DNA from 4 places in the Clostridium sp. 19966 genome. Region 2 is predicted to be linked to each of the others. Evidence: riboswitches for the same ligand, from Rfam matches in the RefSeq annotation. Region 2 holds a riboswitch; each other region holds the start of a gene.
The links. Region 2 has a riboswitch for thiamine pyrophosphate ahead of thiT (energy-coupled thiamine transporter ThiT). Riboswitches for the same ligand answer to the same signal wherever they lie in the genome.
Positions count from the first base shown of each region.

Region 1: linked by a shared signal. The riboswitch ahead of thiM (hydroxyethylthiazole kinase) and the one ahead of thiT (energy-coupled thiamine transporter ThiT) in region 2 are both predicted to bind thiamine pyrophosphate.
Region 3: linked by a shared signal. The riboswitch ahead of thiW (energy coupling factor transporter S component ThiW) and the one ahead of thiT (energy-coupled thiamine transporter ThiT) in region 2 are both predicted to bind thiamine pyrophosphate.
Region 4: linked by a shared signal. The riboswitch ahead of thiD (bifunctional hydroxymethylpyrimidine kinase/phosphomethylpyrimidine kinase) and the one ahead of thiT (energy-coupled thiamine transporter ThiT) in region 2 are both predicted to bind thiamine pyrophosphate.

Region 1 is NZ_JACTOJ010000035.1:4,316-11,929, reverse strand. It holds gene IAI10_RS22240 (TetR/AcrR family transcriptional regulator) at 1-215, shown strand, start outside; gene IAI10_RS22235 (ABC transporter ATP-binding protein) at 256-1,137, shown strand; gene IAI10_RS22230 (ABC transporter permease subunit) at 1,140-1,943, shown strand; gene IAI10_RS22225 (ABC transporter permease subunit) at 1,991-2,782, shown strand; TPP riboswitch at 2,840-2,950, shown strand; gene thiM (hydroxyethylthiazole kinase) at 3,050-3,886, shown strand; gene thiE (thiamine phosphate synthase) at 3,876-4,490, shown strand; gene IAI10_RS22210 (HAD-IA family hydrolase) at 4,597-5,316, opposite strand; gene IAI10_RS22205 (L,D-transpeptidase family protein) at 5,471-6,415, opposite strand; gene IAI10_RS22200 (MDR family MFS transporter) at 6,624-7,614, shown strand, end outside.
Region 2 is NZ_JACTOJ010000009.1:152,118-159,731, forward strand. It holds gene rsmA (16S rRNA (adenine(1518)-N(6)/adenine(1519)-N(6))-dimethyltransferase RsmA) at 1-95, shown strand, start outside; gene IAI10_RS11520 (hypothetical protein) at 172-1,434, shown strand; gene IAI10_RS11525 (PsbP-related protein) at 1,494-2,078, shown strand; gene IAI10_RS11530 (hypothetical protein) at 2,321-3,154, shown strand; gene IAI10_RS11535 (Mrp/NBP35 family ATP-binding protein) at 3,175-4,008, shown strand; gene IAI10_RS11540 (ferredoxin) at 4,084-4,272, shown strand; gene thiT (energy-coupled thiamine transporter ThiT) at 4,393-5,022, opposite strand; TPP riboswitch at 5,104-5,208, opposite strand; gene IAI10_RS11550 (hypothetical protein) at 5,237-5,413, opposite strand; gene IAI10_RS11555 (PadR family transcriptional regulator) at 5,472-5,924, opposite strand; gene IAI10_RS11560 (DUF3048 domain-containing protein) at 6,011-7,027, opposite strand; gene nrdD (anaerobic ribonucleoside-triphosphate reductase) at 7,255-7,614, shown strand, end outside.
Region 3 is NZ_JACTOJ010000023.1:31,157-38,770, forward strand. It holds gene IAI10_RS19215 (hypothetical protein) at 1-368, opposite strand, end outside; gene IAI10_RS19220 (radical SAM protein) at 372-1,652, opposite strand; gene IAI10_RS19225 ((deoxy)nucleoside triphosphate pyrophosphohydrolase) at 2,427-2,831, shown strand; TPP riboswitch at 2,929-3,035, shown strand; gene thiW (energy coupling factor transporter S component ThiW) at 3,344-3,907, shown strand; gene thiM (hydroxyethylthiazole kinase) at 3,891-4,688, shown strand; gene IAI10_RS19240 (VOC family protein) at 4,857-5,270, shown strand; gene IAI10_RS19245 (polysaccharide deacetylase family protein) at 5,799-6,548, opposite strand; gene IAI10_RS19250 (hypothetical protein) at 6,698-6,979, opposite strand; gene IAI10_RS19255 (hypothetical protein) at 6,960-7,109, opposite strand; partial or broken gene IAI10_RS19260 (flavodoxin family protein) at 7,316-7,614, shown strand, end outside.
Region 4 is NZ_JACTOJ010000006.1:224,213-231,826, forward strand. It holds gene IAI10_RS08640 (PrkA family serine protein kinase) at 1-369, opposite strand, end outside; gene cytX (putative hydroxymethylpyrimidine transporter CytX) at 454-1,662, opposite strand; gene thiD (bifunctional hydroxymethylpyrimidine kinase/phosphomethylpyrimidine kinase) at 1,655-2,464, opposite strand; TPP riboswitch at 2,587-2,696, opposite strand; gene IAI10_RS08655 (aromatic acid exporter family protein) at 2,737-3,717, opposite strand; gene IAI10_RS08660 (carbohydrate ABC transporter permease) at 3,788-4,666, opposite strand; gene IAI10_RS08665 (sugar ABC transporter permease) at 4,682-5,560, opposite strand; gene IAI10_RS08670 (extracellular solute-binding protein) at 5,658-6,971, opposite strand; gene IAI10_RS08675 (response regulator) at 7,091-7,614, opposite strand, start outside.

The sequences.
Region 1 (7,614 bases), on a different contig from region 2:
TTAAAAATAAAATTATTAAGGAGGATATAGATTATTCTAAATTTAAAGAGGATGTGGATATAAAGCTTTTAGTAAAAATGATTTATTGGCTTGCTGATGGATATGCAAAACAATTTTCAGAGCAAGGAGAGATTGATTATGAAAGTTTGTACAATGAATTTAGCGATTGCTTAAATTTGCTTAAGAATAATCTTTATAAGGAAAAGTATAAATAATTTAGTTAAATAGCACAAAAAATAAAGGAGGCTGACTTTTATGAATGTGATAGAAATAAACAATCTTACAAAACAGTATGGAAAGGCTAGAGGAATAAGCAATGTGAATATAAATGTAGAGCAAGGAGAAGTTTTTGGTTTTATAGGACCTAACGGAGCGGGAAAATCTACCACCATTAGAACATTACTGGGACTTATTTATCCTACCAGCGGCAGTGCTACTATTTTTGGGAAAAATTGTGTGCAGCATCCCGAAGTAAGAAAAGAACTTGGATATCTTCCTTCAGAGGTATTTTATTATGATAATATGAAAGTCATAGATCTTTTAAAATATTCGGCTAGTTTTTATAAAAAAGATTGCACTAAAAGGATTAATGAGCTTGCAGAAATAATGGATTTAGATCTAAAAAAGAAAATTGATGATCTTTCCTTTGGTAATAAAAAGAAGGTTGGTATTGTTCAGGGACTTCTCCATGAGCCAAAGCTAATCATACTTGATGAGCCTACCAGCGGGCTAGATCCACTCATGCAGCAAAGATTTTTTCAGCTCCTTGAAAAAGAGAATGAAAGAGGGGCTACCATATTTTTCTCTTCACATATTTTAAGTGAAGTACAGAAAATGTGCAGCAGAGTTGCCTTTATAAAGGAAGGAAAAATAATCAAGCTTGAAAAGATGAGTACTCTCCAGGAAAACAGCTATAAGAAGATTAGTATTGAAGCTAAAGCCGTGATGGACAAGAATTTCTTTACTATTGATGGAGTTAGCGGGCTTAATGTGAATGGGAATACGGTTAACTTCATATATAAGGGAAATCTCAATCCTGTCATGAAAAAGGTTTCGGAAATTGATATTAAAAATATATCCATTGTGGATCCAGATCTTGAAGAAATCTTCATGCATTATTATGCAAAGGAGGAGTAAGCATGAATATGTTTTTACATGAACTTAAAGCTATGCGTAAATCAGCCGCAATATGGGCAGCAAGTTTAATAGCTTTAGCTGTAATCTTCCTATCCATATATCCCAGCATGGCTAATGATGCTGCTGATTATAAAAAATTACTGAGCAATTATCCAGAAACGGTAAGGGCTATGCTTGGAATAAACTTGGATTACATTACATCGATTTTGGGCTTTTACTCCATGTCCTTTTCTTTTATTTTGCTATGTGGAGCAGTTCAGGCTATGAATTTAGGAGTAGCTATTTTATCAAAGGAAAGCAGGGAAAGAACAGCAGATTTTCTTTTGGTTAAGCCAGTGTCACGTGTCTCCATAGTTACTGCAAAGCTTTCAGCTGCTTTTACTAGCATAGTCATTACTAATGTGGTTTTTTATGCCGCTGCCTATGTAATAGCTAACATTGTCAAAACCAGTAATTATGATAGTAAGCGGTTTTTCATGATTAATCTTACTATGTTTTTTATACAACTGATTTTTATAGCTCTTGGAGTCCTAGTTTCGGTATTTTTTAAGAAGCTGAAATCTGTGCTTCCAATATCCCTTGGGGTAGTTTTTGGATTATATATGATTGGTGCTTTGATTTCTACAGATAAGAACAATGCTTTAACTCGCTTTATATCTCCTTTTAAATATTTTGACACCACTTATATAATAAAGAACGGAAGCTATGAGAGCTCCTATTTAATCGTAAGTTTAATTATAATACTTATATCGGTATTGATTAGTTATGTTGTTTATATTAAGAAGGATATTCATGCAGTAAGTTAGAGCTCGATGATTTTTATGTGTAAAAAATAAATATGGGAGGATTAATTATGAATATTTTTTTCAGGGAATTAAAGGCTAATGCAAAAGCTTTAATCATATGGAGCATATGTATGTTTTTATTTGTCTTGAGCGGTATGGGTAAATATACAGCATACTCCTCTGGGGCAAATAATGATATTTTTAATAAAATGCCTCACACCATAAAAGCATTGTTTGGATTTGGAGCCTTTGATGTAACCAGTATGAGCGGATTCTTTGCTTTCCTATTTTCCTATATTGTGTTAACTACAGCCATTCATGCAGCACTTATAGGAAGCGGTATTATAGCCAAAGAGGAAAGAGATAAAACTACGGAGTTTTTGATGGTAAAGCCTGTATCCAGGATTACCATAATAAATGCAAAATTTATTGCAGCTTTAATAAATGTGATAATTATTAATTTAGTTACTTTGGCATCGTCAATAGCTATGGTAAGAGTATACAATAAGGGAAAGGATATTTCTCATGAGATAATATTATTTTTTATAAGCATGTTTATTGTTCAGCTGATATTTTTATCCCTTGGAGCTATGCTTTCTGCTGTAATGAAAAAGTCTAAGGCTTCGGGATCTTATGTTACTTCAATATTATTGGGTTCTTATGTGGTGTCTAAAGTCACAGATTTAACAGATAAGGTGAATGCTCTCAATGTACTTTCCCCTTTTAAGTATTTTAGCTATGAAAATATTGTAAGGGGTGAAAATTTAAATTTTGTTATTGTGATTTTATCTTTAGTACTCATTGCAATTTTTTCAGCTTCCACTTACTTCTTTTACTTAAAGAGAGATTTGAAGGTATGATAAGCAATTGTACTTTAGTCAATATTATGCTATTATAAAGTCATAAAATTGAATAGTTATTTGACACAGGGGAGTTGGATTGGCCAGCTGAGATTAGAAACCATAATTTCTTAACCCTATGACCTGAACTGGGTAATGCCAGCGTAGGAAGTTGTTTATTATTTGTTATTATAAAAGCATAAATCCTATGGGTTCATGCTTTTTTTAATGAGTAATATCAACATTTTCAAAAAATCATAACAATTTATTTTGGAGGTGTTTGTAAAAATGAAAATCAATGAAAAAATTTCAGAGGCTTTGGACAATGTAAGGAAGAAAACCCCGTTAGTACACCATATAACAAATTATGTTACTGTTAATGATTGTGCAAATATAACCTTAGCCCTTGGCGGATCACCAGTTATGGCAGACGATATTAATGAAGTGCGGGATATGATAGCTTTTGCTTCTGCCTTTGTAATAAATATAGGAACTTTAAATTCAAGAACTGTGGAATCCATGCTTGAAGGCGGAAAGAGAGCTAATGAGCTGAACATTCCAGTGATTTTAGATCCTGTGGGAGCAGGAGCTACGCCTTACAGGACTGAAGCAGCTAAAAAGATAATGGAACAGGTAAAGTTATCAGTAATAAGAGGAAACTTATCTGAAATAAAAACCTTATATGGAATTGAGACTCAAACTAAAGGTGTAGATTCAGGAGAGCTTATAGATGAAAGCGCTGATGAGTTTACTACAGCGAAAAAGGTGGCAAGAGATTTTGCAAAGAAGATAAATGCAGTGGTGGCTATAACAGGAGCGGTAGATATTATAACAGATGGCAGCAAATTATATACTGCACATAATGGACACAAGATAATGTCTAAAATAACAGGAACAGGCTGCATGTGTACATCGCTTATAGGTTCTTTTTTAGGGGCGGTAGAGGATAAGCTTGTAGCAGCTCTAGCTGGAATTGTTTCTATGAGCTTAGCTGGAGAGATAGCTTATGAAAATTTAGAGAAGAATAATGAAGGTACCGGGACTTTAAGAACAAGAATAATAGATGCTGTCTATAATTTAGATGAAAAAACAATATTGGAAAGAGGCAAAATAAATGAAGAGTAATATAAATTATAAGCTTTATCTTGTGACAGATAGAGGAATATTAAAAGGAAGGGATATAGCTGAGGCTGTGGAGGCTGCTATAAAAGGCGGGGTTACATTAGTGCAGCTTAGAGAAAAAGATATAAGCACTATGGATTTCTACAATGTAGCTCTTAAGGTTAGAGCTGTTACTCGCAAATATAATATACCGTTGATAATAAATGATAGAATAGATATTGCGCTAGCTATTGATGCAGAGGGAATTCATGTTGGACAATCTGATATGCCGTGCAGTATTACAAGAAAATTAGTTGGAGATAAGATTGTAGGTGTGTCAGCAGCTACTATAGAAGAGGCCATAGAGGCTGAGAAAAACGGAGCTGATTACATAGGAGTAGGAGCAGTATTCCCAACAAGCACAAAGGAGGATGCCAGAGCTGTTTCAATTGAGTTGCTTAGCAAGATAAAAGACACTGTTTCTATTCCAGTGGTAGCTATTGGAGGAATCAATTCAAAGAATGTTGATTTATTAAAACCAGCTAATATTGATGGAATAGCAGTAATATCGGATATTCTAGCTAAAGAGGACATCACTTTAGCTTCAAAGCGATTAGCTATATTTTAAGCTATGTTTTATAATGATGCTGTAAATGGAAAGCAGTCTAAAGCAGTAAAGCTTTTAGGCTGCTTCATTAACTTCAGAAAGAAGCAGTCTGCGGGCTATTAAAGTCTTAACTTCTTATCAATATATTTTTTAAATTCAACAGATTGTTGATTGGTTTATATTTTCTATTAAATAATTTATTATACCTATATAATCTTTTGTCTCTGCACATGACAAAAGAAGTTATTCCAAGCTTTAGCGCACCCTTGCAGTTTAGTATACTGTCATCAATAAATATCGCCTCTTCAGATTTAATATGAAGCTCCTCCAGTGCAGTTTTGTACATTAATTCATTAGGTTTTGTGACGCCTTTTTTCGAGGAAATCACAAAGGAAGAAAAATAATCTCTTAACCCAGCAGCCTTAAATACATTCTCTAGAGATGGCCATGCATCTGAAACTACGGCTAATTTATAATGCTTGCTTAGCTCTGGAATTACTTCATATACATCACTAAAAAAGGTGTATTTGCTATAGTTATATACATGGTCTTTAGCAATGCTTTCCACTGCCTCTTTTTCTAACTTAAGTTCAGGAAGGCAAGTAGAAAATATTTCATAGTACCTTAAAAAATGCTTGTATTCTTCAGCTTCATCCATGATTAGATTTTGCTTATTTATATATTCTCCGGCTTTATTAAAAGCTGACTTTCTAGCTGAAGAAGATAGGGAATAGAATTTACCTTTGTCCACATATGAGAAAAAGTTAGGGGTTATGTGCCAGTGACCAGTGGCAGATACATTCAGTACCCTGCCTGAATCTAATAAAATTCCTTTAATATCATACATTTTAAAACATATCCTTTCAAACTAAATAAATGTTAATATATAAGAATAGTAATATCAAGGTTTATATATATAAACAGGATTTTCTTGAAAAACATATGATAGCAGCTTGAATACAATTCAATAACAATAGAAATTTATTACTGAAGAAGCATGTCTATTTTACTAAAACAGCTGTGCCTATGGGAACATTGTCGTATATATATTTTGCGTCATTAATAGCAAGTCTAACGCAGCCATGAGATACTGGCTTTCCAAGAGTTCCATCAACCACATTGCCGTTGTTATCTAAGAGAACACTGTGCAGCAAATAGTTACCATAGAATTGAGAATAATACTTACAAATTACATTGCTATTTACCCTGAAATAGGAACCTTTGCTTTGAATTGAAAAATTACCTTTCACAGTAGGAGTGGAGGCTTTTCCGCTGCTGCAGCTCATGGATTTTAGAAGCTTCCAATTCTTGCTGCTGCCCGTAAATAAATTTACCTTTTGAGAAGCTAAATCTATCCAAACAAAATAGCCAGTAGAACTATTAAAGGAATTTTCATTAACATATTGTTCTAAAAGGTTATGAGAAGTAGCATTACTAGCTGGGGCAGGTGCAGGTGCAGGTGCAGGTGGAGTATATTTTGTCTTTTCCGTAGGTTCCTGCTGAAGCTTTTCTAGAGTTTCTGGTCCAACTATTCCGTCAGCATGTAAAGCAAGTCTAGTTTGAAAATCGTAGATTGCATTGAAGGTGTCATTTCCAAAGGAGCCATCTATATCTAATTTATATCCATAAGCCTGAAGTCTTTTTTGTATTTCTACAATTTTATCACCTTTGTCTCCTTTTTTGTATGCTGTTATTTTTACAGTTGCTTTGTCTGAGGAATCAGGTGAAGAAGGAGTTGCTTCAGCTGGCTTGGATTCTGAAGCAGGGGAAGAAGCATTTTCAGTTACAGCAGCAGGCTTTTGGCTCAAACTTGAGGTATTTGTTTTATGGTTTGAAGTCAGGTTTTTATTATTGCGGTAATAATAATTATATATTTTAGTTCCTGAATAGCCTAAAATTATCAGTAAAACGATGGAAATCCCTAAAATTAAACCTTTCTTACTCAATAAAATATCCTCCTCTTTAATAGTAATCTATAACTATACTATTCAGCAAATGCTGTAAGTTTCCTTATATTTTATTGGGTCTGTTTTAAATCAGTGTTGATTTTTACACTGATTTAAAACTTTATTGATTAATAATGTTTTTTAGTTTATAATGATATTCGTCCATTATTGGACGAATATTGCTTATGAAAGTGGGTTTTGTTGCGGAATGAATTCAAAGAAAAGAAATATAGTAATAGCATTAATGGTAGCGATGTTTTTAGGAGCAGTAGAGGGAACCGTAGTTACTACAGCTATTCCTACCATAGTGAAGGATTTACAGGGGTTTGAAATTATTAGTTTAGTTTTTTCAGCATATTTATTGACTTCTGCTATCTCCACTCCTATATATGGCAAACTGTCAGATTTATATGGGAGAAAGAATATGCTTTCAATAGGAATAATAATATTTTTATCTGGAAGCTTTTTGTGCGGATTATCTCAGACCATGTATATGCTAATCGCCTTTAGAGCAATTCAAGGTTTAGGCGCAGGTGCTATATTTACAGTTACATACACAATAATTGGAGATATATTTACCTTAGAAGAAAGGCCAAGGATACAGGGACTTATAGGTACAGTATGGGGAGTAGCAAGCTTAGCAGGTCCTTTCCTAGGAGGAACATTAATTGATGTGCTTTCTTGGCATTGGATTTTCTTTATCAATCTTCCTTTTGGAATAATATCAGTTATACTTATTCAAAGGAATTTAGATGAAAATTTTGAGAAGAAGAAGCATCAGATAGACTTTCCAGGGATTATTACTTTATCTCTTGCTATGATTGTTTTCCTAGATATATTTTTACTAACAGAGAATATAAGTATTGATCACAATGTATTTATAATAGTATCCGTGATAATAACTATTATATTGTTAACAGCTTTTTATCAAATAGAAAAAAGAGCAAAAGAACCAATAATTCCTTTTGATGTATTCACAAAAACTAGTTCTATTGTGAATATAATAAGCTTTTTAGCTTCTGCTATACTTATAGGCTCTGATGTATATATGCCCATATATATACAAAACGTTCTAGGCTTTAATGCTACCATATCAGGATTAGCACTGGCTCCAATGTCTGTAGCATGGCTTGTATCTTCGGTAATTTTGGGAAAATGCATAGTGAAATATGGAGACAAAGCAGTAATACTTATATCTA
Region 2 (7,614 bases):
AGGCTTTTGAAACCACAGGAATAGATTCAAAGAGAAGAGGAGAGACGCTTTCTATCAAGGAATTTGCTGATCTTTCCAATAGTATGGAAAATTAAATTTTTAATATAAGTTCACTTTTTTATATCCGTCACATATATTATATAGAATAAATATAGTGGAGGGATAATAAAGGTGGCATCCAAGAAGTCATATAGTAGATATTTCATTATATTACAACAAGATGAGAACGGGTATTCTATATCTTCTGATAAGTTACCTTCTGGATATACTAAATTAGAAACTAAAAATGATAAATGCAAAGTATCTTATTATGTTCAGAATTTAAAGAAAGAAAAAGAGCCTTATTATATGGTGCTTATTTGCAGCAAAAAAGATGTAAATAAGCTTATTAAGCTTGGAGAGATGAACATAGATGAATATGGAAGAGCAGAAATAACCTATGAATATGATGTTTTTAATGTAGCTGGAAGCAATATTTCGGTGGATATGATAACTGGAGCTGCAGTAGTAAGATATAATGATACTTCTATGGTATCTGTAATGAGCGGATTTGCTACTTCAGATATTCCGTCAAACTGGAGAAGCTTTAAAGTTTTCGATAACCAGCAGACTGTAATTAGTCCCGAGGAAAATAAGTTAAAAGAGGAAAAGGTAGAGGTTAAGCCGGTAAAAGAAAAAATAGAAGTTATAGAGAAAGCAGAAGAAAAAATAGAAGAAGTTGAAGTTAAAAAAGATAATATGTTTGATCAATATGAAAAAAATATAGAAGAGGATATTCATGTTAAGAGTGATGAAGAAATCACAGAGGTAAAAGATTTAGTTGAAGAAGTGAAAAATCCAGAAAAGGTTGAAAAACTAGAGAAAGTAAAGAATGAAGTAGAAGAAAAATTGGAAATAGAAGATAAGACGAAAAACAATGCTGAGCAAAGCACTTTCTTTGTGGACACAGATAGTGTAAGCAAACATATAGAGAAGCAAGAAGAAGCACATGCTAGCATAGGTTATGAGCTTGAAACTCCATTGCAATTTTTTGATATAGTTGCAGAAGGCTTTGAGAAAGTAGAAGAAGTATGCACCGATATTAAAAGATGCACTTGGTATAAGGTAAATGTAAATAGTGTAGAGGATATGTGCAATTCTTCTAATTATAATCGATATACCTTAGCATATCAGCCTATGGTAACCTATTATCCTTATATAAAGAATTTTGGACATTATCTATTTGGATACAAACATGATGCTTCAGGAAATGTAAAATATATAGTATATGCTGTGCCTGGAAAGAGAAGTGCCTCAGATCAGCCTTATGCAGGAAAATCTGGCTTTGTAACTTGGGTTTCCGCTAAAGAGGGAGAAGCCAGAGAAGATGATGCTGGATATTGGCTGATGTTTTATGATTACAAAACTTCAACTATAGTTATACCGGTACCTTAGTTCTATTTAGCACAATTCCTTAATATAATTTACCATCAGAGATTAGTGGGGGAAAGCATATGAGGGTAATTGTGTTAAACAGAAAAAGAATAGGTGTAACACTTATAATATTGGGGCTTATGATGATTTTATTTGTAGCTGAATCAGGAGTTGATCATAGATTGAAGATGACAGCTCTTATGCAAAATGGGATTGAGTCTTTAAAGGAATATAAAATTGATTCTGGAAACATAAAATACAAACTTCCAAGTGATTGGACTACCAGTGAAAAAAAGTTTTCCGGAGGAGAAATACTATATCATAATGACTTTACCTCCAGCGATAATAAAATTCACGGTTTTGTAGAGAAATGGAAATTAGAAGAGGATTTAAAAACATTTTTAATAAATAGCAAGAAAAGTGCTTTTAATCCTGAAAGCATAAAAAATTATGATGTTACACCTATAAAGATAAAAAATTATTCGGCTTATTTACTTACTTATGATACAAAGACTTCTTCAAATAGCTATTACAGAACCTATGAATATTTCATAGATCAAAATAAAAGCTTTTTCAGAATGTCTTTTTCAGTTCAACAATCTGATTTAAAGGAAAATATGCCAGCTATTTTTGAATATTTGGCAAACACCTATGAAATTAGCTAAAGAGATTTGATAAATATATATTTAAGTATTATAATTTTATTTAAGGATGTAATTGTGATGCCAATTTCCAAGCTTTTACTATCGCAATTAGCAAATATGCTGTATGGTGATTATAAGGCTTGGAATTTTGCTGTTATTAATAATACATAAGTAAATATATTACGTATTATTAAGCACTAGGTTAAATATATAATTAAATATAATCTGATGTTAAAAGGGAGGAAGCTGAATAGCTTTTAATTATGATTAAAAAAGGTAAGAAGATAAGTTTGCTTTTGGCTGCTATGATAATAAGTGCATCAACGGCGGGATGCAGTAAAATAAATGAAGCTGAAGTAAAATTGGGATTTAAAAACACTGATTTTGAATATATTAAAAATAATAAAGCGGATAAAGTAGTAATAGCTAACACCAGGGACGTGGGATATAAGTTCACAGTAACTGATAAGAGTACCATAATGGATTTGTATGATATATTATCTTCAGCAAAAAAGGCAGAACAAAAATCTCAGTTAGATCCTGATTATACCCTTGAAATATATGAGGGAAAAACCATAAATAAGTTTAACTACGTGGTAGGAGTAGATAAAAAAAACTACGGCAATCTTTATGACAATCAAAAAACTTATATAGTATCCAGCAGATTGGACAATGACATAATAAAGCATCTTTGGGATATAAGAATTCCAAATGACTTTAAAACTACCTATTACGGAACCATAATTCAGTTTATGAAGCAGCACAAGTCTGAGCTTACTAAAAATGGTGGAAGTATAGGCGTAAATATCTTTGATGATACAGATGTGGTAAAGTACATGCTTTCAATGGAAATTGAAGAGTTTAAGTCAGATATATCTAAAACAATTTCATCGGCCCAGCTTGTAAATAAGAATAAGGATAATTTTGATGTTCTTATTACAATGGGTACTCAGGGATATAAAACTAACATATATAAATCTATAATAGATGTTACTTATAAAAAGGATAATAGCGAAAAAAAATACTACGTGGTGAATAAGTATCAAAATGGCAGCTGGGATGTTAAAATAACAGATTCTATGCCAGATGGATTCTAATATTTACAGGAGGAGAAAAAATGAGTAAATGCGATACATGTCCTAGTAAGTCTAGTTGCTCAACCAAGAGCAATAGCTCACAGTGCTCAGTTTTACCAATAAAGCATGGGACTATAAAAAATATAATAGGGATAATAAGCGGCAAAGGTGGAGTGGGTAAGTCTACTGTAACTGGTCTTACCGCTATAGAATTAACGAAGGCTGGGTATAAAGTTGGCGTATTGGATGCGGATATAACAGGACCATCTATGCCTAGAATATTTGGTATAAATAAACAGAGAGCTGAAATAGGCAGGGGACAGGGAGAAGATATAATATTTAAGCCTGTAACCACTTTTAGCGGAATAAAGGTCATATCCATGAACCTTTTAACGGAAGAAGAAGAGCAGCCAGTAATTTGGAGAGGACCTGTAATAAATAATGTATTAAATCAGCTTCTTTCAGATACTGATTGGGGAGATTTAGATTATCTTTTAATAGATATGCCTCCAGGAACTGGTGATACAGCCCTTACTGTAATGCAAAGCTTCCCTATACAATCTTTAGTTATAGTGTCCACACCTCAGGATATGGTATCTATGATAGTTAAGAAAGTTGTAATAATGGCGGAGAAACTTAATGTGCCAATACAAGGTGTAGTAGAGAATATGTCATATGTTCAATGCAAATGTGGAGAGAAAATACAGGTGTTTAGCAAAACTTCAGCAGAGGAACATGCTAAATATTTGGGACTTGAACTTATTGCTGAACTTCCTATAGACCTGGATCTTTCTGAAGCTTTAGGCAGCGGTGAAGTTGAAAGATACATCTTCAGCACAACTAAATATGTGAATATAATTAAAAAATTAGTATAAAATATAAGCATAGAGATTGAGCAAAACAATTTCTATGCTTATTTTAGTATTACAGAAGTAGTGGAGGTGTAAATTATGAAGGCTGAAGTTGATAAGGATACTTGTATTGGGTGTGGATTGTGTCCATCTGTTTGCCCGTCTGTTTTTGACATGGGTGACGATGGGAAGGCAGAATCTGTAGTAGATACGGTTCCAAGCGATGATGAAGATTCAGCAAAGGAGGCTGAAAGCAGTTGTCCTGTAAATGCTATAAGCGTATCTTAGCAGGCGTACAATATACTTATTATTGAGCAAATTTTAAAAACATATATTCAAAAAGGATTGCATTAAAATATTTTAATACAATCCTTTTTAGTTACAAAGTATAATAATCCTTAGATAAGGCTAGTGAGCAGCAGCTAAGCTCTTTGACAACCTTTCTATAGGAAGAACCGCAATAACAACTAGGGTTATTATCAGCTCAGGCAATAAATAGCTGCCGTTATATGTTAAAGAGTACAGATACACATTTTGTGTTCCGGCATCGCTAGCGAAGAAGATAACTCCTGATAAAAAGTGGAATATGAATCTTCCGCTTATGGCAGCTATAGGTGCTATAAATTTCTGATTTCTAAAATAACCAGCTAGTCCTAAACTCATGTATGCAAAAGGATAATCCAAAAGCAGCTGAGCAGGATGCACAATATATGGATCTATAATAAGATTTAAAAGTCCATATACAAATCCAGAAAGAAAACCCACCTCTGGTCCATAAACCAAAGCAAGAAGTATTATAGGAACCATGCTTCCTAAGGTTGTACTTCCTCCAAAGGGTAAGTGTACAAATTTTATAAAGCTTAAAACTACAGAAAGAGCTAAAGCTATACCTATGTGAGTAATCATTCTAGTAGTAAGCTTTACCTTTCTAAATTTATAAATAGCTACTACAACTATAATTATAGCTATTAGGGTAACGATAAAAGCTGGACTTTGGAAAATTGTCTTGAAATTTTCTGCAAAGTTTATTTTTGGCATAAAAAAACCTCCTTTAATATTGAGGGTACTGTAGCATTGAAATAAAAAAACTATCATCCTGGCATAGGACAATAGCTAAAATACATTCAATCACTGCTTCCCTACGCTGGTATTAGCCAGATCAGGTATAAGGGTTGATAAATAAATTCTTTATCTCTCAGCACTGCGGCACCCCTAGCCATATATTTATTTTACCAATATTATATAACTGCTATTAAAAAAAGTCAATTAACTTATCGTTCAGAAGTATGTTATTGTCAAAAGGTATATCTACAGTATCTCCAACTTTTACGCTTTCAGGCAGGGAATTTAATGAAATATCCATAGTATTTCCATTTTCAAAGGCTATGAAAACATCTGTTAAGCTTTTATCTATAATTTTACCTTTCATAATAAAATCACCTCATAGGTATTATTAATCAAAGTTTTAATTAATATACATGAGGTGATTAACCGTAAAGGTCATTAAATACAATTTTAAAAACTTCTAAAGCTTCTTCTATTTTAGGTTGAAGTAAAGATTTTCTATGTTCGTATTCTAGAAGACCAGTTTCAGTTAAAGAATAAATTCTCTGTATCTTCTTATGAGGGTCATCCCAGGCTCCTTTTACAAAATCCTCTTTTTCGAATTTTTTAAGCAGCGGATATATACCTCCAGTGCTAGGCACCCATAAGCCATGAGTGTGCTCCCCAATCTTATGAGATATATCATTTCCATTTGTAGGTCCTAAGCTTAGTATATATAGAACATAAAGAGGGAGCAAACCTTTAGTGAAAACCTGACCTACAGAATCTTTTTCTTTTTGAACCTTTCTCAGCTCAGCTAATTTCTCTTTATATTCTTTGTATAATCTTTTTTCTTCTTCTTTTATTGAATCCTTATCTAAAAATAGATCACTCATATTATAACACCCTTAAAAATTATATAATCATGTAAAGAATACCAGAATAATTATATCATATCTTTTCAATAAGGCTCAACAAAAAATCATCCAATTTCCACGGAGGAATCTTTGTTAATTATGTGCCACCAAATATTGCCTTTGGGAAGAGATATGATTTTATTTTCATTATTTTTAAAGACTACTTGAGATTTTTCGTCTTTCTTTTCCCAAGTTACGCTCTCATATTTTTCTCCATTTATGATATAGGCAGTACCAGCACCGATTAAACCCATGTTTAATCTTAAGTCATCTCTTACCTGCATATCAGAAAATTGTATTACTATTGTTTTAGCAGTTATAGGAGAATTATTTAGCTTATCTATAGCTTCCTCTCCATCCATGTACTTATAATATAGTCCGTTTTCATAGTGATAAGTAGTGGTGTAGCTTTTATTAAATCTTATTGAGATGTCATCGGCCTCTAATTCAGAGTTTGAATCCAGCTTACTATTGAAGTTTGTGAAAATTGATGGAGGTGAAATTTGCTTTTTATCAGCAATCAGCGACCTGATTTTTTCAGAAGAAGTATATAAATTGTGAGGTGCCTTCCTGGATGAATCTCTCCAATAGTAATTTCCATTATGAAGTTCGTTTAGGCTCATAAGATTTTCCTTTTCAATTCTATCCAATGCCTCCGGGCTTCCTCCGCAGTGAGCGAAAGGAAGAGAATATTGAAGAGAAAGAGTTATAAAGTAAGGCCTTACGCTTCGTATAGGACCTATTATGCCTGGAGAGCTGGAGTGGAAAAGAGCAAAAAACCTTGTTATGCCTCCTTCTGCTAATGTTTCATATACTATATCTGCATCTGATAATCCAGATTGAGGCCTAGCAGGCTTTGAGTTTTCTATTATGGCCATGAAAGGAATATTATTGTAAGCCTCCTTGGAAATATTTTTACCTGTGTAAGGTGATATATAAGATAAGTCCTTACTGACAGCTTTTTCTTTTGTTTTATTTTTAATGCTATCATTATTCAATTGAAAAATGCCTGTATAAGCTATTAAGCAAGCAAATAGCAAAAGTGTAAAAGCTATAAAAGTGAATCTAAACTTCTTTATCATAGGTGCCCCCTAAAGATTTCCTTTTAAAATATAGTCTATTCTAAAACTAAAAAAATATGTATTAATTTCTATGTCAACATTTGAATTCCTATAGAAATCGATAAAAATAGAAGGTATTGGGATATAGATTGTGTTATTAAATCGTTAAAACTAAATTTTAAATTGATAAAAAAACTTTTAGGAAGTATAATATGATATACAATATATGGTGTATGGAGGTTTTATTAATGCTACATGTTGTGAAAAGGGATGGACGAGAAGCGGATTTTAATTCTTTGAAGATCACTGAAGCTGTCAAGGGAGCGGCTCAGGAGATATCTTTCGAGATTAAAGAAAGCGAAGCTGTGGAATTAACACAGAAAGTAATAAAAAAAATTGAAGATGGAAACATCACAAAAATATCTGTAGAAGATATACAAAATATGGTAGAAAAATCCCTAATAGAGAATGGATATAAAGAAATAGGTTTAGCTTACTCTAATTATAGAAAAGAAAGAACTAAGATAAGAGATATAAAGTCAGATTTAATGAAGGCTATAGGTCAAATTGGAGTAGAGACTGACAGAGATAATGCTAATGTAGGTAAT
Region 3 (7,614 bases), on a different contig from region 2:
ATACTTTTGAGCTTTTTCATTTCAATGGAATTTACGTCTAAATTCATATGTAAGTAGCTAACCTGTGAGAATTCTGATAAATAGGAAAAATCTCTGCTGTCAATGGTAGCTTCGTAAATCAAGCTATAATCAGTTAAAGCCTTAATCTTATCATACAAGGAAGCCTCAGTAAACTTCAAATAAATTGACTCTGCTGCTTCAGCATCAAGCCCATTAATATTTTCTATCATATCTTGATCTATGCTTTTTAAGACTAACTTTATAGTAGATATACTTAATTCCTGAGCTTCCTTAAAAAGCTTATTCATAGCCTTATCATTCAACTTAGAAGATATTGTTAAAATAGGATATTCATTTTGTTTGTACACTATTTATTTACCTCCTGCTGTTTCTGCTAAAGATAGTTTGTCCACATCTATGTCATAGATCTTGCACATTATTAAATCTGGATCAAACACATTTTTATTTACTTCATAGGCCTTTGAACGGCAGCTGCCTTTGCATTGGGATGCTTTAGGACATGTATCTATATGCTTGCAATTAAGATTGCTGAAGCTAACACGCTTTTGAGATGCCCAAATATCATAAAGAGAAGTGTTTAAAATATTACCAAAGTAAAACTCCTGACTTTGAGCCAAGGTAAGAGTTGGACACAAGGAACACTCTCCAGCGCAATTAACAAATATAAAATCCTTTCCTGCATTGCAATTATACCCGTAGACTAAATCCTTCTGAATGCCGAAACCGCTGCTTATATGGCAGAGCTCCTCTGTGCTGCAAATATAATTTGCATATACATAAGCCTCTATATCATGCTGAGTAAGCTTATAATCTTTCCCCCTGCCTATGGGTTTTATAACATCTGCATGATAGTTCAGTTTTAAATCAAATTTGATGAAATTTATTAATTTATTGATTTCTTCATCTGTCTTATTATTTACTACTATGTTTACGGCTATGTTATCAGTTTTACTTTTTACCTTTTTAATATTAGCTATAGTTTCTTCAAATGCATTTCTCTTGCCTCGAAATTGATCATGTTTATCAGCATCAGCATAATCAAGACTGGTATTAACATGGACAGCACATTCAACTATTGTTTTCAAATTTTCCTCAGACAGCACAGTAAGATTAGAATACACAGTAATCAAAAAACCTTTCTTCCACAAATACCTTATAATATCGTTGATATCTTCTCTAAGAAAGGGTTCCCCTCCCGTGATTTGAAAAGTATAGGCTCCCAGCTCTGCAGCTTCATCAATCAAGCTGCAAATCTTCTCATAGCTTAAGCTGTCTTCTTCTTTTCCCGAAGCATTGGCATAACAATGCTGGCAGTATAGATTGCATTTCTTGCTTATCTCTAAAAATACTCTTTTCAATGGAAATTCCTTATTCATAATCCTTATATTTGAGCACTTGCAAGGTGTGGGATACGATATAATAAATTTTTTACCCTTCAAATCCTCAATCAAAGAAGCTTCATATAATTCATCGATGGAACTGTCTTCCATACATTCATCATGGAGCATGGATAATAATATAAACATATCTTCATTAAAAAAGTACTTGTCTTTAGTCTTCCTATTAAAAGCAAAATACGTATCTTCAACGGTATTTGCCACTAAAATGAAATCATAATTAAAATAATACAATATATCCCTCCCCTTAAAATTCAGTAATTGGCCTCTGTTTTAAGTCAGAGTTGTTTTTTACACTGACTTAAAGCAGAGCCAAAACACTTTTATTTTAGGAATTTTGCTTATAGTTCAACTGGTAAGCAAGCACCTGTTGCGCATACTACTTTAGTCTTTTTGTCTTTGCTGGTATTATTTACGAAGGCTGGATTTAATTTAACTTTGTTCTTTTTGTTTTCCACTTTACACCACTCCTTTCAACATAGTAATTATAAATTGCTTTACATAATTTACTTATAAATTATGCTGGCAAATTTTTAACAGCTTTTATATGTAATGATTAAAAATAAAGGAATAGTACCAAATGCTTAATAGTAATTTCATTATGATTTAATAGCTTTGAAATGCAGGTTATGGACATATCACTAGTAAAAGTGTTTTGTTCATGTACTGAATTCCATGAACAAAAGCACCTTTAGTTCAGGAATTTAGATTAGTCATTATTTACTAGACAGGAACCAGTAGCACATACTATTTTTGTCTTTTTATCCTTGCTAGTGTTATTTACGAAGGCTGGATTTAATTTAATCTTTTTAGATTTATTTTCCATTTATACCATTCCTTTCATATGGTATATTATAAGTTATTTTACATAATATATCAATATTCATTGTGAATGTAAGCAAATTTTTTAACAGTTTTATATATTTTTTAGCTTTTTTTGCAGTTTCCATATGTAAAAATCAAAAAATATATGAATTTTATGATAAACTGATTAAGGGTGATTTTGTTATGAAAAAGTTATTAAAAGTTGTAGGAGCAATTATTGAAAATGAGAATAAAGAAATATTGTGTGCTCTTCGCTCTCCAAAGATGAATATGCCAAACCTGTGGGAGTTCCCCGGCGGAAAGATTGAAAAAGGCGAGGATTTGAAAGCAGCTATAGAAAGAGAAATAAGAGAAGAACTTGATTGTAGAGTTGAATTTATAGAAGAGTTTAATGATAATACTCATGAATATGAAGCCTTTGTAGTAAATTTAATAACCGTGAAATGTAAATTGTCAGAAGGTTTTCCTACTGCTAAGGAGCATTCAAAGCTAATATGGCTCAAGAGAGAAAATTTAGCATCCCTAAAATGGGCCCCTGCAGATATTCCAGCTATGGAGCAGCTAGCTAAAGAGAATACTATGTTTTAAGGGAAGCCTTTAGCTTCCTTAAATACAGGCGGATATGACTGTGTTTACTAAGTAATTGTCTTATATATTGAAATTCTTAACCGTATGTGTTATAATTCTTTTCGAAAAGGGGAGCTTGTATGCAGGCTGAGAGGAAGTTTAAACTTCGACCCACAACTTGATTCGGATAATGCCGACGTAAGGAAATATTTGATTTGTGCTTTTGTTTATATATTTTATGAGTATAGATGGAATATGCCTTATTTAGGTATATTCCATTTTTTATGCTTCAAAGATTTTTTCTTTGGTAAGTGATAGAGGAGCGTCTTGAACTTATATAGCAAAAATATAACTAAATAGCGAGGGAACTTGTGTTTCAAGGTGAGAGGAAGCTTTTGAGCTTCGACCGAATTATATGGCCTATGTCATATAGAAAATTGCTATTTAGGTGCACTGCAGCTATACCTTCATGATATGTTTATTTTCTGTATGACGTGGCAGGAAAATAAACATTATTATGGAGGTTTTTTATTATGGAAAGAAACTCAAAATTATTAAACAAAATCATGCTGGCAATGCTGGTTGCTATGGGCGTTGTAATTTCACCAATATTGCGTGTGGAAGGAATGTGCCCTATGTCTAGCGTTATTAACATTGTATGCGCTGTAATTCTTGGACCTTGGTACGCACTTTTATGTGCTGTAATGATAGGAATTATAAGAATGTCACTAATGGGAATCCCACCTTTAGCTTTAACTGGTGCAGTATTTGGCGCTGCCTTATCTGGAATTTTATATAGAAAATCTAATGGAAAGATAATTTTTGCAGTTTTAGGTGAAGTTATAGGAACTGGAATTGTTGGAGCTTTAGCCTCCTATCCTGTGATGAGATTTATCTGGGGCAGATCCGGTCTTACCTGGTTATTTTACATGCCCTTATTTTTTACAGCAACCATTATCGGAGGAACAATTGCTTTCCTATTCCTAAGAGCATTAAGTAAAATAGGAATACTTTCAAAAACTCAAAAAATACTGGGGGCAAAGGTATGTGATAGAGCAAGAAATGATGATAAAGAGCTTACTGCAAATCAAGCATAGTGTTAAGCTTGAAAAGCCACTGATTCACTGCATCACAAATCCAATTTCAATAAATGATTGTGCAAATGTGGTACTTGCTGTTGGCGGAAAACCTATTATGGCGGAGCATCCTTTAGAGGTAGCCGAAATCACTGCTGCTTCAAAGGCATTAGCAGTTAATCTTGGAAATATAACAGATGTTAGAATGAAGTCCATGCTTATTTCAGGAGAGACCGCCAATAAAAATAGTATTCCCCACATAATTGATCTTGTAGGGGCAGGCTGCAGCAAGCTTCGTCTGGATTACGCAAAACAATACATTGAAAAGTGCCATCCCAATATAATTAAGGGCAATATGTCTGAAATAAAGGCACTTTGTAATATCAAAAATACTGCAAAAGGAATTGATGTTGGACAATCCGATATTGTAACAGAGGAAAATATATCTGAAACTATAAGTATGTTAAAAGCATTGTCGTTAAAAACAGGCTCCATTGTTGCAGTCACAGGAATTTTAGATGTAATAACCAATGGCACTTACACTTATATAATAAGAAATGGCTGTGAGATGCTGTCTATGATAACCGGCACAGGCTGCATGCTCACAGCACTTACAGCAAGTTATATTTCCTCTGGAGACCTACTTAATGGAGCTGTTCTAGCGACAGCTCTAATGGGAATATGCGGTGAACTTTCTGAAAATGCCAAAGGTACAGCAAGCTTTAGGACTGAGCTTATAGATAATATATTTAGTATTTCTGATGATACTCTAGTGGAAAAAATTAAATGCACTATCATATAAGTATATTAATATGCACTATGCTTCTTCGTTAGTTGTCCATTAAATAGAAACAGAGCATCCCTTGAATAACTTCTTATTTTTTAGGTTTAAATAAATTGTAATATATCTTATTATTTATTATAATAAGATAATAAAAGAATACGTAAGAATAAAAAAGGAGTGAAGAACATGTCTATACAAACCTATTTAAACTTTAATGGAAATTGCGGCGAAGCATTAGAATTTTATTCTCAAGTTTTTAAAACTGAAAAGCCTAAAATCATGTTATATGGTGATATGCCTGCGAATAAAGCTTTTCCAATGACGGAAGAAACAAAAAAATTAGTGCTCCACGGTGAACTTAAAATTGATGGAAGTACTATCATGTTCTCCGATACAGCACAAGATATGTCCGTAACTTTTGGAAACAACATTAATCTCATATTTACTAGTAAAGACGAGGAAGAAATCAAGAGAATTTTCAATGAATTAAAGACGAATGGTAAGGTAATTATGGAACTTCAAAAAACCTTTTGGAGTAAATGCTACGGTTATATCATAGATAAGTTTGGCATAGGATGGCAGCTTAGCACAGAAGAATAGTCTTAAGTTTCATTTTGGCTAAAAACTTTTTACATAGTTACTCCTAGGCTGATTAAGCTTAGCAAAAATAAGGTCCTTGCAAAATGCAAGGACTTTCCTCTGATGCTCAGAATATCATCCTATTTATTTTTTCTTAACAGCTTTAGTTCCTGAACTATTTTCTTTTTTTCGCTTTTTCCCTTGATTAGTAGAAGAGTCATCTTTTCTGCTCATAAAATATATCCCTCCTAAAATTAAAATTTATTTTTGTTATTACCTTACTATTTTGTCCAATGTACATGTGATGATACTAGTAAATTGATAGCATTCATGTGCTATCGTAGCTATTTTTTCATATAGTCTTCAATCACTTCATATATATTGCTGCTTTCACAAAAACGACATATAGATTCTGCTATTTATTATTATTTCACATCATTTTTGTTAATTCTGCTCTCTTAGTAAGCAGCTTTTTCACTCAGCAAAATTAAGACCAAGACAAAAATAATAACTATCAAAGCTTGTTTTCAAGCAGTCATTAAAAAAGAATTATTGCGGAAAATGTTTTCCGACTATAGGAAAACAAAATTCAGGTGTATCGTTGATAATAGCTTTAAATTCATATCCTTTATCTTTGTAATATTTAATTATTTTCGGTAATGCCTTGCAGGTATTCTTATGCATGTAATCGCAGTGTAAAAGTAACAGTACATTAGACAGTTCTTCGCTATTTTCTGTTGCTTGCCTGTATAGTCTGTCTGGAGAAGTTTTTGGTTTAATGCCATCTACAGTCTCCATATTCCAGTCATATACTTTGAAGTTATAACTGTGAAGTTTAGTAAGATAAGCTTCTGTAAGATGTTTTTTACTGCCTCCAGGAAACCTAATAATGTTAGGGCAAATTCCAATAGTTGATTTTATTTTTTCTTGAGATTGCAGCATTTCTTTTATAAATGCATTTTGGTTAGCGTAAATTCGTTTAAATTTATGAGTATAAGTGTGAAGTCCAATGCTGTGTCCTTCATCATTAATTCTTTTCACAACCTGCTCTAAACCATCAATTTGATTTCCTATAAGAAAAAAAGTAGCCTTCACTTCATTTTCTTTTAGTATATCTAGAATTTTATCAGTAATAGCATTGCTAGGCCCATCGTCAAAAGTTAAATAGACTACTTTCTTATTTATGTCTGAATTTGCATATACGGGCTTTAAAACTATAAAGTTTAACATATTTGCTATATTAAAAATAGCCAATAAAAAAACTACGTGAAAAAATAGAAATTTCTTTCTCTTATTCAAAAGTACCGCCTTCCTTCATAATATGTATAAATATCTTTCTAGTAAAGAAAACTGCAAACTTAAACTAGAGAATGCTTCATCAACTTTTAAATTCTATTTTTTATTGTTTGACATTTATAAAATTTAATAACTAGCAAATTTTTCATTATTTATAGATGCATAAAATCAAGCGAATCTCCCAAAAATGAAACTAAAGAAATAATGGTTAATTCAACTTTTATCACTAATATCCCTGCTGGTGAATATAGACCATGGCTAATTGCAAGTGCCATAGCTGCATTTGTTATTTTAGTTCCAACTAAATTCAAAGCATTGGCTTTGTAGCAGGCTCTTGCTTCATAATAGGTTGCAAAGGCATCTCCAATACCAGCAGCCAAAAACTTTGCAGGTGGGCCTAAAATTATGTCTGTATCAACTTTGAGATTTTGCACTATCAAACACAAAAGGATCAGATACTATTAGAAAGGATTTTCCTAGGCTTTTTACATATTCAACTATCTCACTTAATACCCCGGCTCCTTGTACATATTTTGATGGTGATTGAATTGATTTTACTATCATAACTATTCCTCCAGTTCATATTTTAACTTTGCTTTTGTTGGGAATAATTATAATCTCATTCCCATTTTGGTACATCCTCATAGATTTATTTTGAAAAAAGCTATTTACAAAACTAAACGGTTAGTATATTATATATTTATAAACTAAACGTTCAGTTTGATTAATTAAATAATAAATATTATAAAGTATAAGAGGAGGAAAATTTAATGAAGGTTGTTGTTTTTAACGGAAGTCCAAATAAATAAGGTAATACTTATCACGGAATAAAGCTAGTTGTTGAGGAACTGGAAAAGGAAGGAATAGAAACAGAAATAATTCATGTAGGTAATAAATCTGTACGAGGCTGTATTGCTTGTGGATATTGCACAAAATACAAAAATGGAAAATGTGCTATTGCTGTAGATCCAGTTAATGATTGGATTGAGAAAATGAAAGATGCTGACGGGATAATTCTGGCTTCGCCAGTACACTATTCTGCAATTGCCGGAACAATGAAGTCCTTTTT
Region 4 (7,614 bases), on a different contig from region 2:
GGAAGATTTGCCTGCTCCTACTGGTCCTACTAGATATAAAACCTGCCTCGACTCCTCACCTCTCATAGATGCCGAATACAGGTAATTCATTATTTTCATAAGTATCTTATCTATTCCAAAAAAGTCTTCCTTAAAAAAATTATATTTCTTTATTATGTCGTTTCCGTATATCTTTTTAATCCTCGGATTTTCCTCAGGTTTTATTATCTCAAAGCCACTTTCCATGATGATATCATACATTCTTTTATGAGCAAGCTTAACTAAGTCTAGATTATCTTTTACTATATCTAGGTATTCCAGAAAGCTTCCTTCAAATTTGCCATGATTTCTGTTGCTTCTGTCACTTTGTATAATATCTTTAAAACTCATAGCATACCTCCTTCAATGAACAAACAGTTTATCATTATAAAGATATGCAGAGTTTTTTTGATAAATGATATATTTAAAATATTTTTATATTTGTTTTTCAAACTTTCTTTTTAATATTACCCTAAATAAAGAGTACACTGCAGCAGTAACAAGCATAACTGGAACTGTTACTCCAAGGAATATGTCCATATCTTTTATTTCATAATACAAAATCACTCCGAGTACCCAGAAAACTATTGCCAGCAAATCTATTTTAAATATTTTATTATCCTCTGAAGAATATTTTTTAAATATAAAATAATCTGCAAAAACTATTGAAAAAAGCGGAGCAAATACAGACCCTATAAAATATAAAAAGTTTTCATACTGCTCCATAGGGAAAAATAAAGCCATTAATGTAGCTGCCACCGTAATGAATAACGCAGCTAATTTTTCATCTATTTTATCACTCACATTGATAATACTTACCCCTGCTGAATAAGCATCCATAAAAGTAGTTGTAATAGTTGACAAAAGTATTATCAAAAGCGCAACTATTCCAAAATGCATAGTAGTAAATATCTTAGTAGGATCGCTGTCCCCAGTAACCAAACTTGAAGCTACTCCTGCAATATACATCCAGGAACTTCCTATAAAATATCCTAAAAAGCATCCTAAAGTTGAAAATTTTCTACTGGTACCAAATCTAGTATAATCGCCAGCTAATGGAAGCCAAGATAAAGGCATCAATACGTTGAGTTCTATTATACTTCCTAAACTCATGCCCTTTCCTCCAGCATTAATTATATCGCTTTTTCCAGTAAAAATTTGAATGGTCATAACCAAGGTCATAAAAAGCAAAAGAATTACTGCTCCTGTATTTATATATTTCATTCCATTCATGCCCATAAAGATCCACAAAAATACCAAAGCTCCAATAACAAATACCCAAACCAGATTAGTTTGGATACCAAAATATCCATTGCTCACATCCCCAAAGGCTCTTGCCCCAACTATTATCATAATTGTGGTCCATCCTATAAGCTGAATCACATTTAGAGATGCAAATAATTTTGTTCCAAGCTTTCCAAAGGATCTAGAAGTAGATTCCATAGCGGCAAGCTTTGAACTAGCTCCTATATATGCTCCAGCGGCTAATATAGCCGCACCTATTGCATGACCAATCAATATGCCCATAACAGCTTTTTTGAATCCAGCATCTGTTAAAAGTCCTCCAGTCATCATTTCAGATAAGGATATGGCCGCTCCAAACCAAAGAGCTGTCATATTAAAAAATCCTATTTTTTTATTCATTTAACATGCCCGCCTTTCTGTATAAGTCATAAAAATGATTAGTTGGACCTACTCCCTTTCCTAATTCAATGCTATGCTCTATAGCCATAGTTATATATTTTTTTCCTTCAGTAACCGCTGTTTTAATATTCATTCCCTTAGCTAGGTTTGCGGCTATAGCTGAAGAAAGAGTGCATCCAGTTCCATGGGTATTTTTAGTATTTATTCTCTCTTGCTTAAAGCTTATAAAATCTATTCCATCGAAAAATATATCTGTAGCCGCATCTTCAAGATGCCCACCTTTAACCAATATATTTTTAGGTCCTAATTTTTTTAATTCCTCGGCAGCTTTCTTCATTTTCTGTATGTTTTCTATTTTTAAATTTAAAATTTCTTCTGCCTCTGGCAAATTAGGAGTTATAAGCTTTGCTAAAGGAAATAGTTCTTTTATCAATGTTTCCTTTGCGTCTTCCGAAAGAAGTTTAAATCCACTTTTTGATACCATCACAGGATCCAAAACCACTGGAGGCAAATTCTCTATTTTTCTCAGAGAATTGCTTATTGCTTTAATTGATTCTATCTTAGATACCATTCCTATTTTTATAGCATCAACTTTTATATCATCAAAAATCACTTCAATTTGCTTCTCTATCATATCCGCAGTTATATCTTGAATCGCAAACACGCCTTGAGTATTTTGAGCTGTTATAGCTGTAATAACGCTCATGCCAAAAACCCCATTTGCTGAAAAAGACTTTAAATCAGCCTGTATTCCTGCTCCTCCGCAGCTATCTGAACCTGCTATAGTAAGTGCTGTAAATATTCTACTGTTTTTGTGCATAAAAAATCCCCCTCATCAAATCTGTGAAGGGGAGCTTTGTTTATTCTCAGCTCTATTTTTAACAAAAGGTTATATTAATGAAAAATGCAGCCAGAAGCTGCATTTTTTAAACACCATTGCTTCCCTACGCTGGTCTTAACCAGTTCAGGTGTAAGAGTCAAGGGATACCGTCCCCTATCTCAGCTGACATACATCAGCCCCCCTAGCACAGATTATTAATTTTTATTTATTTCACGTAAATTCTATCATATATGCTATGCTTTGTCACTGTCTTTTTCTAGCATATCCTCTGCAAAATTAATTTTTATCTCTAAAAAATACTCTAAGTCATTTAAGAACTGATAAAGCATGGCTCTATTTTCAAATTCTTCTCTAGTCTTTGGAAGTCCTTGCAGCTTAAATTCCTTCAGCAGCTTATTTAATTCCTCTATCAAGGCATATCCTCTATTATATTCCTGAAGCTCAGCTGCTATTTTTTCTGTTACATTAGCTACCAGCTCAGTTTGATCAAAGGTCATATAAAATTTAGTAAAATGTTTTCTCATATATTTTAATATATCAAACTGAAGCTTCCTCATTTCCATATACTTAAGATAATATTTTGCATCATTTAATATATAATTATTAACATTTCTATAAGCTAGTTCACTGCCCTCTCTAAGCTTATCTTCTAGATTTCGAAACATTTTTTCTTCTTCTATATTAACAGCCTTGTTTCTTAGAGTATAGGCCATATTAAGCAGTATTTTTTTTATTAATTCCTCTATTTCCTTTTGTATATTCTTTATTTTTTTCTCTGTGTTTGGCATATAAAAATTTAATAATATTGCACTCCCAGCTCCTATAGCCATAAGCAGCATTTCATTTTTCATCCAGAAGAGAGCTATGGATTTTTCTACTAACAAATGAGTAACCAAAACCGAACTCACCACAATACCATCTGTAAGCTTAAGATATACAGCGGCTGGAATAAAAATAATAAGGTATACTCCGAAGGTAACAGCGTTATATCCCAAAATTACAAATAAAATAGAACTTATAAATAACGCCAGCACTGTGGAACAAATTCTTTGAAAAGCTATAGTTATAGATGCTTTTTTAGTATTTTGAAGACTCAGTATAGTTATAACTCCAGCCGCTGCTGCATATTTTAAGCCAAAAAATTCGGCTATTATAATTGATATACTTGCTCCAACTGCAGTTTTTACAGTCCTAAGTCCAATTATTTTTTTCATAAGTATCAAATCCTTAAGTGAATATTTTTATTTTATTATATCATGCAATTTCACTGATGCGGCAGCTTTTTTAATCTTTTACTGCACCTTGAGTCATACCTTTAATTATATATTCTTGTAAGAATATATATAATATTATAGTAGGTACTACCGCTATTACCATGGCAGCCATCATCTGAGAATAATCACTGGAATATCCACCTACGAAATTAACAAGTCCTATAGGGAGAGTTTTTAATTTTTCGTTAGATATGAGCACTAATGCAAAAGAAAATTCATTCCAATTAGTAAGGAAATTTAATACAGTAACCGTTGCAATTGCTGGCCTAGTCATAGGAAGAATAATCTGAAGAAAAAGCCTTGGTATTCCGCAGCCATCAATTACTGCTGCTTCTTCAATATCATCAGGAAAAGCCTTCATAAAAGACACTAAAATAAATACAGTTATGGGAAATCCAAAAGCTATATAAGGCATTATTAACGCCCATCTAGTATTCAGCAAACCCAATGATCTCATTTGAATAAATAAAGGCACCAATAAAGCATGCACCGGTATTATCATACCAAAAATAAAAAGTGCATATATAAATCCGCTTGATTTAAATTTAAACTTTGCTAGGACATAGGCCGCCATTGCACCTATAAATATGGTGATTATGATAGAAATTACAGCTACGATTACACTATTTATAAAATACTCTCCAATATTTGCAGTTTTCCATGCATGTACATAGTTTTCAAAATGTAATTCAGTAGGTAGTGCAAAAGTACTTCTTGAAATTTCCCGATTTGTCCTAAATGAAGTAAAAAGCATCCATATTAAAGGATAGATATTAAGTACTCCAAATATTATTAAAACAGCATACATAAGTAATTTTACAATTTTATTTTTTATTCTACTTCTTTCATTTTCTTTATCTATATTTTTATGAGTTATATTATTTTGCATAATTCCCACCCTCCTTTAAACTACATCCTTGGTTTTCATTAATTTTTGACTCAATAATATAAAGAATAAGCTAATTACAAAAATAACAAGAGAAACTGCGCTTCCATAGCCATATTTATAAACAGTAAAGGTCTTATTGTACATATAAATAGCCATTAGTTCTGTAGAACGTCCCGGTCCACCGCCAGTCATAACATAAATTAAGTCAAAAGCTTTCATACTTCCTGATATACATAAAACCACAGCTACTTTAATTGTATCCCATAGCATTGGGAAAGTTATAGACATAAACTTTTGTGTTTCTGTAGCTCCGTCAATTTCAGCAGCTTCAAATAAAGATTCAGAAATATTTTGTATTGCTGCAAGAAAAATAATAAAGTATAAGCCAACAAACTGCCAAATAATTGGTATGCACGCTGAAAATATTGCAATCTTTGGATTTCCAAGCCAATTTTGAGCTAAACTTTTGAGTCCTATAAATTTTAAAAAATTATTTAAAATACCTATTTGGGAATTAAAAATATTTGACCAGAGTAAAGCTACTACAACAGTTGAAACTACCATAGGAAGAAAATATACTGTCCTAAAGAACTTTACGCCTTTAAGTTTTCTACTTAAAATAATCGCAAGTACAAGAGCAATAGGAATTTGTCCAAGTATTGATGCTATAACTACATAGATATTGTTTTTAAATGATTTCCAGAAATAAGGATCAACTAGAATTTGTTTAAAATTTTCAAGTCCTATATATTTTGCTACTCCAATTCCATTCCAATCCATAAATCCATAATAAAATGATCTGAAAATCGGAATTATAACAAACAGCATATAAATAATTAAAGCGGGACCTAAGCCTGCAATAATATATTTTTTATTTCTTCTGATTATATCCACAAAATCATTCCTTTCTTTTTATTAGGTTCTGTTTTAAATCAGTGTTTAGCTAAAACACTGATTTAAAACATATCCTTCTACTTCATTTTCTGTTAAATCATTTACTTCCTACTGTATCTTGAATTTGTTTTGCAAGATCTTCTGGCTTAACCTGTCCAATCATCATGCTCTGCAAACCAGTATTCATTGCATCTGCAGTTTGGGCACCGAAAATACCATCATATACTGGAGACATTGTATGCTCTTTAGTTAACTTCAATAACTTTACGAAAAGTGGATTCAATTTGCTTTCATCAGGGGTTACATCATATGGTACAATTATGCTATTATTTACAGCTGTTTCAAAAGAGCTCTTACTTAAAATATACTGAATAAACTTTTCTGCTGCTGCTTTCTTTTCTGCTGTAAGATTTGAATTTAGTTCTAAGCCTATACCTGTAGCTCCAGACATAGTAGTCTGATCTCCCTTGCCATCAGTAAAACCTGGGATTGAAGCTACTTCAAAGTTTTTCACCATATCGTCACCAGCTTTTTTTGCGATGTCACCTACTGCCCATGTTCCATCGATTACCATTGCAGCCTTTCCAGCACAAAAATTATCTAATTGCTGAGTGGCATCAATAGTATTAAAATCTTCATTAAATGCACCAATATCCACAAGCTGCTTTAATTTCTTTAGTCCATTAATAAATTCAGGATCTGTAAATTTTGCACCTTTATTAGCTGCCACACTCTTTGTCCAATCAGTTCCTGTCATATGATCGCCTAAACTGCTCATAATACAAGATTGTGCTAGCCATGGAGCTTTATCCCCCATACTTATAGGAATAACATTATTTTTCTTAAATACTGCTACATCACTTACTAATTCATCAAAGTTTTTAGGAAATTGCAGATTATATTTATCGAATAAAGCCTTGTTATAATAAACTACTGAAGTAAACCCTAATTCAACTGGTAAAGAATAAACTTTGCCATCTATTGTATAATCATCGTAGCAGCCTTTGACAAAGCCATTTTTCCAATCTTGATTTTTATCGAGAAGATCCGTTATATCTGTAATCAAACCTGCCTGTTGAAACTGTTGAGTCAAAGCACCAGCCCAGTTAATAAACATATCTGGAAGTTGTTTTGCTGCTGCTTGCGTCTGCAGCTTTGTTTTATACTGATCATTAGGAATTCCCTGCTCTTCAATTTTAATGTTAGGATTATCTTTTTCAAACTGATCTAGTAATTTCTTCATGTATTCAGTATGAGAATCTGCTCCAACGAATATATGCCAGTAGGTTAAGTTTACTGTTTTCCCATCACCCTTGTTGTCATTTCCAGATTTAGAGCACCCTGCAAATCCACAAGCTATCATGGAACTGATAAGTGCAACCCCCACTAATTTTTTAATCGTTTTATACATAATAAACCCCTCCTATAATATGTTGAAAAACGCAAAAGAAAACGTTTTTACAATCTAAGTATAGCAATTGTATTAAATTTCCGTAATGAGAAAAAAATACGATTATGTATAAATTTCTTTTAAATAGCTATATTCATATATTCCTTAGGAGTACAGCCTACGTATTTTTTAAATATTTGAGTAAAATATCTGTAATCACTAAATCCCAAAGAATCTGCAACTTCGTATATCTTAAGTTCTCCTTGAGCTAACAGCTGCTTTGCCTTCTCTATTTTATATTCATTCATTACATTTACGAAACTTTTCCCAATTTCTTGTTTGAATAAGTGGCTAAAATAATTAGGACTGAGTCCTACCTCCTTAGCAACTGAAATTACTGCTAAATCTTCTTTATAATGTTCCTTCATATATTGTATAGACTTTTGAATTAATTTTTTGTTGCTGTTATCCTTCTTGAATTTATTTAATAACTCCTCATAGCGTTTCAATTCTACAAGCATATATTCTCTTATATCCATAAGGTTTCTCATATCCAACAGCTGTGCATACAATTCATCAGTAATAAAAATCCCATTATCTATATGGAATTCGTCCATAACTTTATTCATTTTTATAATCAACTCTATACATAATCTTTTATAAC